DNA from 2 places in the Photobacterium ganghwense genome. Region 2 is predicted to be linked to the other one. Evidence: predicted binding sites of a transcription regulator. Region 2 holds the regulator's gene; the other holds the start of a gene.
What was found. The regulator PurR, encoded in region 2, represses purine synthesis genes. The targets are predictions, from matches to a motif close to TNANGNAAACGTTTNCNTNA.
Positions count from the first base shown of each region.

Region 1: the regulator PurR is predicted to act here: its motif matches at 2,510-2,529, upstream of purL (phosphoribosylformylglycinamidine synthase).

Region 1 covers NZ_CP071325.1:2,677,282-2,682,477, reverse strand. Annotated here, with positions in the region: gene tadA (tRNA adenosine(34) deaminase TadA) at 1-39, shown strand, start outside; gene mltF (membrane-bound lytic murein transglycosylase MltF) at 773-2,314, opposite strand; gene purL (phosphoribosylformylglycinamidine synthase) at 2,695-5,196, shown strand, end outside.
Region 2 covers NZ_CP071325.1:2,018,246-2,023,441, forward strand. Annotated here, with positions in the region: gene FH974_RS09260 (heme ABC transporter ATP-binding protein) at 1-895, shown strand, start outside; gene purR (HTH-type transcriptional repressor PurR) at 1,421-2,428, shown strand; cyclic di-GMP riboswitch class I at 2,632-2,738, shown strand; gene FH974_RS09270 (TfoX/Sxy family DNA transformation protein) at 2,862-3,452, shown strand; gene FH974_RS09275 (hypothetical protein) at 3,652-4,056, shown strand; gene FH974_RS09280 (carboxymuconolactone decarboxylase family protein) at 4,195-4,815, shown strand; gene FH974_RS09285 (FAD-dependent oxidoreductase) at 4,848-5,196, shown strand, end outside.

The DNA.
Region 1 (5,196 bases), 660 kb from region 2:
ACCGATCAGCAAGACAGTGATAAGCAGAACCGCTCTTAGTGATGGATGGTCAGTAAGGCTTGTTGTCGCGCTCACCACAAGACCAACTGAATGGCACCGTATAAACAAACAAGGGCTCAAATGAGCCCTTGTTTTCGTTGTGCCTGATATCGTCACGTACCCGAATAAGGTGATAGCGTCTGAATGGTGGTGCGCCGGTGCGTTAGTATTTCTGTGCACAGAACCTTAGCACCTTAGCACCTTAGCACCTTAGAACCTTAGAACCTTAGAACCTTGGACTTAACTGTGTCGGGTAACACAGGGTTACTCCGTACAACAGCTCAGGACAAAGTTGCGATGCCGCCAGTGAATTTTTTTTCGAATGTTGGCATGCAGGCGTTTACGGCGAGTTGCCGAGACCGCCATCCGCGTCCTCATTCGGTCAAGGGCTTTTTTCTTCGAAAACTGCATAGCGCCTCCTGCAAATATTTCTTTCCTGCCATACGGACTGTCCCGGTACGCAGGCTCCTTTTTCTGCAGTATCAGCGAAAATGATTGAGCTGTGGACCAGAATTATCCCGTATTGCTAGCGTGATCTCACTGAACTTGCTGTTTTTCATTGAAAGTAAAGGTCACGCGAGGGGGCTGGCCTGGGCTGGCTGTCGTCATGCAGGTTACAGCACTTTCAGGCCGCTAGTTTCACCAGACACTAGCGTTTCCTGCCAATAACGTCATCAATTGCCGTTTGATTTTCCATGGCAGGTCTGAAACTGGCGAATGGCCGGTAACCCCATTAGTTACTGGCCGTTTTGTTGGCGCTGATGTCCGGCAGCTCATCCGACGGTGTAGTGGACGGTGGCGGCGGAACGGGCAGCGTGCTCTGGCTTTCAGAGACCGCTGGTGGCTGGATGGTGTTCAGCCCGTCCACAATGGCAATGTCATCGGTTGGCGGCAGGCTGTGTGCCTGCTCATAACCAATAATGCTCTGGTAATAGCGGCGGATGTTTTCCACGTAGTTCAGGGCTTCATCACCCCGGGCATAGCCGTAGCGCGTCTGGGTGTAGAACTTACGCTTACGTAGCAACGGCAGCCGCTGTTTGACATCACTCCAGGCATCCGGGTTGCCGCCTTGTGATTTGGTCAGGCGACGGGCATCCATCAGGTGACCAAAGCCAACATTGTAAGAGGCCAGGGCAAACCAGACTTTCTCATGGTCTTCAATGCTGTCCGGGATCCGGGCGATGATTTTGCGCAGGTATTCCGTGCCGCCACGAATGCTCTGCTCTGGATCCAGACGATTCTTCACGCCTACAGCCTTGGCTGTCGGCAGGGTCAGCATCATCATGCCGCGGACGCCGGTCGGTGATACCGCCTGCGGATTCCAGTGCGATTCCTGATAGGACAGGGCGGCGATCAGGCGCCAGTCAAATTCCCCGGAATACTGCTGGAACAGATTTTTCCACTCTGGCAGTTTGTGATCCATGGCGCGCAGGAAGGCGCGGGTGTCAACATAGTCGAACTTGTCCACGTGGCCGAAGTACTTCTCTTCAAGTTTGGCCAGTTCACCGCTTTGTTTGATGTCGCCGAAGAATTCAATCAGCAGGGCATACAGGCTGTCGTCGTGACGCTGATTAACAAACCAGGCGATAGGTTCGTCTTCCGTCAGCTCTAATGCGGTCGCGATGTCCGGGTAAATACGCTGGTTCAGGGCGACATCAACCGAGTCTGCCATGGTGTAGTCCAGCTCACCTTCCGCCACCTGGCGCATCAGCTCGTCACTGTCGGTTTCGACAACGCTGTTCCAGGTCAGGGTAGGGTGCTGGAGTTTGAGGAGGTGAAGGGTCTTTTCGTGGCTGGAGCCTTTCACGACGGTCAGCACACCTTTGTTTTCGGCCAGATCTTCGATGCTACGCGGTCGCCATTGTCCTTTTTTATAGACCACTTTCTGGCTGGCGTAGTAGTAGGCCGGAGCGGCACGGAAATCGGCCAGGCGGTCGGCGGTCATGGTCAGCCCGGAGGCCAGGATATCCACATCGCCGCGCTTGAGGGTCGGGAACATGTTCGACAGGCTCAGCATCGGCTTCATTTCCAGCTTCACCCCCAGTTTTTTGGCAAACCGGCGGGCAAGCTCGTAGTCCAGCCCGGTCGGGCCATCGCTGCCGATGTAGTAGGAAAGCTGGTTATTGAGGGTGCCGACGCGAAGAACACCGTTTTCCCGAATACGCTCCAAATCTGTACGCGGAGCTTCCTGCCACAAGCAGCCGCTCAGAAGCAGGGTGCTTAGCAGTAAGGCTATGATATGTCTGACAGTGGAATGCGTTCGGAGATTGCTCAATTAACTATGCTCTCAGTATCTATCGGGCGTCCTTTATACCAAAGGTCATCAAATACGCAAAATCCTCGCCTGTATGACAGCAGTTTTTTGCGGTATGGGTATCCTGACAGGCTGTCAGAAAGGTCGGGCAGTATACCCGAAACCGGGGATGAGAATGAGGCATTTTCGTGGTTTTTTCGCGTGATCGAAAAAAAAACACGCAAACGGTTGCGTCAAGTGTTACGTCACAAAAAGATTTCCCTTATACTACGCCCCATCGCGACAAACTCGCCTCGTAAAATGCTGGCAAACGAGGTGGCATTGACGTAATTATCCCGGTCTTCGCTGGGGATTAGGCCAATATCACCTTCATTCAACTGCTAATCGAGAGACGTACGCACATGGAAATTTTGCGTGGTTCACCCGCACTGTCTGAGTTTCGCGTTAACAAGCTGCTAGAGCGCTGCCGCGAATTAGATCTGCCTGTGTCAGGCATTTATGCTGAGTTCATGCACTTTGCTGATCTGTCAGCGCCGCTGAACAAGGAAGAGCAAGACAAGCTGGCCAGCCTGTTAACTTACGGTCCTACGATTGCAGAACATGAGCCTTCCGGCCTGCTGCTATTGGTGACACCTCGTCCGGGCACCATTTCTCCTTGGTCTTCCAAATCTACCGACATCGCCCGTAACTGTGCCCTGAGCCAGGTTAAGCGTCTTGAGCGCGGTACGGCCTACTATGTTGACACCACGGCATCTCTGACAGATGACCAGCTGTCAGCCCTGAAAGGTCTGCTGCATGACCGCATGATGGAAGTGGTATTTACGGATCTGGATGCGGCTGGAGTGCTGTTTACGCAGGCTGAACCGGCCCCGTTGAAAAGCGTGGACATCCTTGCCGGTGGCCGTCAGGCGCTTGAGGAAGCAAACGTTACCCTGGGTCTGGCACTGGCGGAAGATGAAATCGACTACCTGGTGGACAGCTTCATTAAGCTGGGCCGTAACCCGAATGACATCGAGCTGATGATGTTCGCGCAGGCAAACTCTGAGCACTGCCGCCACAAGATCTTTAACGCGGACTGGACGATTGACGGGGTTGATCAGGCCAAGTCCCTGTTCAAGATGATCAAGAACACTTATGAGCAACATGGCGACTACGTGCTGTCAGCTTACAAAGACAATGCCGCCGTTATGGAAGGTTCCACGGTGGGCCGTTTCTTCCCGGATGCGACCTCCCGTCAGTACCAGTACCATCAGGAAGACGCACACATTCTGATGAAGGTGGAAACTCACAACCACCCAACGGCTATCTCGCCATGGCCGGGTGCATCAACCGGTTCAGGCGGTGAAATCCGTGACGAAGGCGCAACAGGTATCGGCGGTAAGCCAAAAGCCGGTCTGGTGGGCTTTACTGTCTCGAACCTGCGAATTCCGAACTTTGTTCAGCCATGGGAAACCGACTTCGGCAAGCCGGAGCGTATTGTCAGCGCGCTGGATATCATGCTGGAAGGCCCGTTGGGCGGCGCCGCATTTAACAACGAATTTGGTCGTCCTAACCTGCTGGGTTACTTCCGTACGTATGAAGAAAAAGTGGCATCGCACAACGGTGAAGAAATTCGTGGTTACCACAAGCCAATCATGATTGCCGGTGGTATGGGTAACATCCGTGCTGAGCATGTGCAGAAGAAAGAGATCCCGGTTGGTGCCAAGCTAATCGTGCTGGGTGGCCCGGCGATGAATATCGGTCTGGGTGGTGGTGCCGCATCTTCTATGGCCTCTGGCCAGTCGGCCGAGGATCTGGATTTTGCGTCAGTACAGCGTGAAAACCCGGAAATGGAACGTCGTTGTCAGGAAGTGATTGATCGCTGCTGGCAGATGGGCGATGCCAACCCGATTGCGTTTATCCATGATGTGGGCGCGGGCGGTATCTCGAATGCCCTGCCTGAGCTGGTGAACGATGGCGAGCGTGGCGGTAAATTCCAGCTGCGTGACGTGCCGAATGACGAGCCGGGCATGAGCCCGCTGGAAATCTGGTGTAACGAATCTCAGGAACGTTACGTGCTGGCTGTGGCGGCTGAAGATATGGACGTGTTTGATGCTATCTGTCAGCGCGAGCGTGCCCCGTATGCGGTGGTGGGCGAAGCGACTGAAGAGCGTCATCTGACACTGGAAGACAGCCACTTCGACAATACTCCAATCGATATGCCGATGGATATCCTGCTGGGCAAGCCGCCGAAGATGCACCGTGACGTGACCACGCAGAAAGCAGAAGGTCAGGCGATTGATCGCAGCGGTATCGATCTGGAAGACGCGACCCAGCGTGTACTGCGTCTGCCGGCTGTGGCCGAGAAAACCTTCCTGATCACCATTGGTGACCGTACGGTAACTGGCCTGGTGGCGCGCGATCAGATGGTTGGCCCATGGCAGGTTCCGGTAGCGGACTGTGCGGTGACTGCAGCGAGCTACGACACGTATCACGGTGAAGCCATGTCGATGGGTGAGCGTACGCCGGTAGCACTGCTGGACTTTGCGGCTTCCTCCCGTCTGGCTGTCGGTGAAGCGATCACCAATATTGCCAGCGCCGATATCGGTGATTTGAAACGTATCAAGCTGTCTGCCAACTGGATGTCTGCAGCTGGTCACCCGGGTGAAGACGCTGGTCTGTATGAAGCAGTGAAAGCGGTGGGCGAAGAGCTGTGCCCGGCGCTGGGTCTGACGATTCCGGTCGGTAAAGACTCCATGTCAATGAAGACCAAGTGGCAGGATCAGGAGCAGGAAAAAGAAGTGACGGCACCGCTGTCGCTGATCATTACCGCGTTCGGTCGTGTCGAAGACATCCGCAAGACCGTAACGCCACAGCTGCGTACTGACAAAGGCGAGTCAACGCTGCTGCTGCTTGACCTGGGT
Region 2 (5,196 bases):
CCAGCCAGCAAATTCGGCCAACTGCTCGTCTTTGGTAACAAAGCCAATTGTGGTAACAGAGCCCGTAGCAGTCAGCGCCACGGGTTTGAACCTCAGTCTGGGCGACAAAGTGATTCTGGACGACTTCTCGATCGACCTTCGCTCAGGCGAGCTGACTGCACTGTTAGGCCCCAACGGCGCAGGGAAAAGTACCCTGCTGAAAGTTCTGTGTGGTGAACGGAGCGTGTCAGGGGAAATCTGCTATTTCGGCCGCAACCGACAAAACTGGCCACCCCATCAGCTGGCTCAGCATCTCGGCATCCTGCCGCAGCACAGCAGTCTGACATTTGCCTTCACGGCTGAAGAAGTGGTGGCTCTGGGGGCTTTGCCTCTCAATATCTCGCAGGCCCGTACCCGAAAAATTGCCAGTGAAAAAATGGCGCAGGTAGACGTGACTGCCCTGTCTTCACGTCTGTACCCGACCTTATCCGGCGGAGAAAAACAGCGGGTTCATTTTGCCCGCGTGCTGACACAATTAAGTCAGGCGGGCGAACAGTGCGTTCTGATGCTTGATGAACCGACCTCAGCGTTAGATCTGGCGCATCAGCACAACACGTTACGCGTCGCCAGAGACATGGCTCGGGCCGGCGCGGCGGTCATCGTCGTCATCCATGATCTGAACCTTGCTGCTCAGTACGCTGACCGGTTAGTTATCATGAACAACGGCAAAATCCAGGCAGATGGTAGCCCGCAGCATGCGTTAAGCGAATCGCTCATTGAAACCGTATATGGCTGGCCGGTATGCATCAGCCACCACCCGGTCGACGGCTACCCTGTCGTGTTACCGGCAGGTGAAAACGCAAACCGAAAAAAGGCAGAAAACAGAGCCGCTATTACTATCAATCAAACCTCGTGAAGCAGAGTGATAACGCCGCTTCAAGTGAAAAGACCACGGTTTTATAAGAGCGGAAACATCGTTGATTGAGCGAAATTAGTACCGGTTGTCGCGCAGCAAGCACAACCGGTATTTTTATTCCATGCAAACTGATTTATTGCAGGATATTAAATTTGTTTCAAATCAAGTTATTACCGTAACAATAAATTGCAGCGCAGAGCCTTGTTACAAGCAAAATATTGATAACTGTCAATAAATATCCATGACTTTGGCCAGAAACATTGCACTATTGGCCACACTCAGTAAAATGTGATCGCAAGCGATTAAACAATGCAAATGATCCATGCAACGCGTTTTATTAGCGCGGGTACGATTTTTTGTTATCAGAGATGAAGCCGCCCGTTCGAGATGCGGCCTTTTGGCGTTTCTGGTAATTCCACCTAACAGAATAGTGAATGGCATCCCTGACATCGCAACTCATCACTGTCCTCTTAGGTAATGCATTCAATTTAAAGGTCTGCGGACCCATTCACTAGAAGAATAACTATGGCAACGATTAAAGATGTTGCACGTATGGCTGGTGTTTCAACCACCACCGTTTCACACGTGATCAACAAAACACGCTTCGTGGCTGAAGCAACACAGAAGAAAGTTCTCGCGGCGGTTGAAGAGCTGAACTACGCACCAAGTGCCGTAGCACGAAGCCTGAAGTGCAATACAACCCGTACCATCGGCATGCTGGTAACCAAATCGACCAACCCGTTTTTCGCTGAAGTTGTCCACGGCGTTGAAGAATATTGCTACGGTGAAGGCTATACGCTGATTCTGTGTAACACCGAAGGTAACCTGGAAAAGCAAAGAGATTACCTGCGTATGCTGGCCGAAAAACGTGTAGATGGCCTGCTGGTGATGTGTTCGGATCTTGACGAGCAACTATTGGAACTGCTGGAGCGCCAGAAAGATCTGCCGATGGTGATCATGGACTGGGGTCCGGAAAGCCCGCACACCGATAAAATTCAGGACAATGCTGAACTTGGCGGCTACGTGGCAACCAAATTCTTTATTGAGCACGGCCACAAGGAAATTGGCTGTCTGACTGGCCACGCAGAAAAAGCGGCCTGTCGCGAACGCCTGAAAGGTTTCCGCAAGGCAATGACAGAAGCCGGACTAGACATCAATGAAGACTGGATTCTGGAAGGTGACTTCGAATGTGAATCTGCGGTAAAAGCGGCCAACACATTTATGGCAATGGAAAAGCGTCCAACCGCGATTTTCTGCTTCAATGACATCATGGCGATGGGCATGATCAGTACATTTGAGCAAGCCGGTATCCGTGTACCTGACGATATGTCGATCATTGGCTACGATAACATCGACTTGGCACCGTATTTTTCACCGCCACTGACCACTATCCACCAGCCTAAACGCCGTTTGGGTAAGAGTGCGGTTGAGATTCTGATGGATCGCGTGAAGAACAAAGAACACGAGCATCAGGTTTTTGAAATGATACCAGAACTGGTCGTTCGCAAATCAGTGCGTAACCTGAACAGCTAATATGCATAACTTGATGACAAATGTATGACAAACCGGAGATTTTTATCTCCGGTTTTTTTGTACCACTTTTGACTTAAACAGTAATAAATTCACAACATTAGAAGTATATCACTATAAAAATTGTGAGATATTACTGGGAGCAATATCACACTTTAAAAGTTGGGAGCAAGTTCAAAATAATCTTCTGAGATATGCTTTAGGTGTCACGAACAAGGCAAACCTATCGAAAGGTAGGGACGCAAAGCTTCCGGCCTAAGAGTAGGCAGTTTTATTTTTAAAGCAGTCAACTTATGGTAGCGGGGTTGCCGATGGATATAGCAGATAACATCAGGAAATAATTTCACTTTTCCCTGACAGTTCGTTTTACAACTCTGCTATTCTTGAATCCTCGCTCGTTGTTAGGTGACCTAGTAACAATTCACCGAGAAGACGCATGGACAAACCAGTACTCAAAGATTCATTACGCCTTTTTAATAATTTCGATAACGTCAAATCACGCTCAATGTTTGGCGGCTTTGGCATATTTTCTGGCGAAACAATGTTTGCACTCGTGGTAAATGACAAACTGCATTTACGGGCGAATGCCGACAATGAAAAGGAATATAAATCCGCAGGAATGAAACCTTATGTATATAAGAAACGTGGCTTTCCTGTTGTAACCAAACATTATGCCATTCCTGAAGAGTGGTGGGACGATACTGATAAAATTCTGGCTCAGGCGAAATTGTCTTTATCTGCCGCTAAAGCAGATAAAGAAATAAAAAATAACACCTCTCCCAATCGAATCAAAGATTTACCCAATCTTCGCCTGGCGAATGAGAGGATGTTGAAAAAAGCCGGAATAACCACAGTGGATGAGCTGTATGAAGCCGGTGCCCTGAATGCGTATAAAGCGCTACAGAGCACTCATGAAGGCGAAGTAAGTATCGACTTACTGTGGGCTTTGGAAGGAGCAATCAGTGGCAAGCACTGGTCTGTTATCCCGAAAGAGCGGCGCTCAGAACTTCTTGCGAAATTAAGTTAATCGCAACCTGACACATATAAAAGAGATCTTCGGATCTCTTTTTTATTCCCAACATATTTTTGGCTCTGCAATGACAGAATAATGTCATTCCCTGTCAAACATTGAATTAACTCACAAAGCTGCTTATTAATTCGGCAACACACTTTTATTCAATGAGGGCAATTGTAGAATTAGCCGGATGTAAAACACCGGAGGTTATATGAACTATTCCCAACCTTTCCCAGGACAAAATGAACAGATGTTCAAGGATAAGTTTGGCAAATGGCCACGCCTGATGCGAGCGGTGGTTCTTATTAGCCTGCTTCCGCCTGTGGTTGTCTATTTATTGGTCAGCCAACAAGTGGCTTCACCGGTGGCTATGCATGATGTGTTACTGTCGATTACCGTGTTAAACGTCACTTTATTCGTCTGGGGACTACTCCTAAAAATCCGCGCTAGAAAGTATTGGTATCGTAATTACCATATTGGTAAAACCATGTTGTTGTCTGTCGCCCCGATTATCGCTTGTGGCTATATTCTGATCACCGATGCACCAAGCAGTCGCAATCAGGTGGCTAACCAGCCGCAATCCATTCCTGTACGAATTTCCATCGATCAATCCTGATTTCTACTATTTTGATTAGCGACTGAAATTTTTTACCTCTTTATCAGGTCTTTGTCTGATATTTACCGATAAAATGATCCATGATCTTTATATTGGACTCAGACAGTTACACGACACACCGACGATAAAGAGGTTCCTGTGCGTATTCCGGCTAAAAAGCGTTACTCCGTTCTGATCAGACCCCTGCTCTGGCTCCAACAGCGGCACTTCGGCAAAGTGCTGAATCCTGCTTTACTGTGGGGTAGACGTCCGCCTTTATTCTGGCTGGTCGCCGGCTTTTTTGGTTATCTGGATCGCCGTTCTTCTCCCCTCTCCCCTGTGATTCGCTCGCTGGTGTGTGTCCGGGTCTCCCAACTCAATGATTGTGCCTTCTGTGTCGATGCCAACGGCATGCGACTGGCAGAACGTTGCCAGTCTGTCGAGAAAATCAAAGCGCTGGCACATTGGCAACAAAGTGAACATTTCGATGAATGTGAACGTGCCGTTCTGACCTATGTGGAAGCCGTCACTGTCACCGGGCAACGAGTCACGGATTCCATGCTGGTTAGTCTTAAACAGTGGTTCGACGAAGATGCCTTAGTAGAGCTCACTGCCCTGATTGCCTTCCAGAACTTGTCGGCCAAGTTCAATACTGCGCTGGATGTACCAGAGCAAGGCTTTTGTTCGCTACCCATTCAGCCTTCGGCTTCAGAATCTGACACGACTCAGACCACAAATACCGTTCAGGCCGACAAGGATGCTAACAGGAAGCCGTTATGACGAATAAACCTGTGGTGGACAAAAAGCCCGCCATCAATAAAAAGAAAGTTATCACGATCCTGCTGGTCAGCCTGCTGTTTGTACTGTGGTACGCCCTCGATTTAGGGCAATACCTGACGCTTGAACATGCCAAGGCTCAGCAACAGGTTTTGCGGGATACCATCCTCGCCCAGCCACTGCTGTCCAGTGTGCTGTATTTTGTGGTGTATGTGGCCGTGACCGCACTTTCCCTACCGGGGGCCGTCATTATGACTTTGCTGGGGGCCGCCTTGTTTGGTTTCTGGTGGAGTCTGTTGCTGGTGTCGTTCGCTAGCACTATCGGCGCAACACTGGCATTTCTGTTCAGTCGCTATATTTTGCATGACTGGGTACAGAGCCATT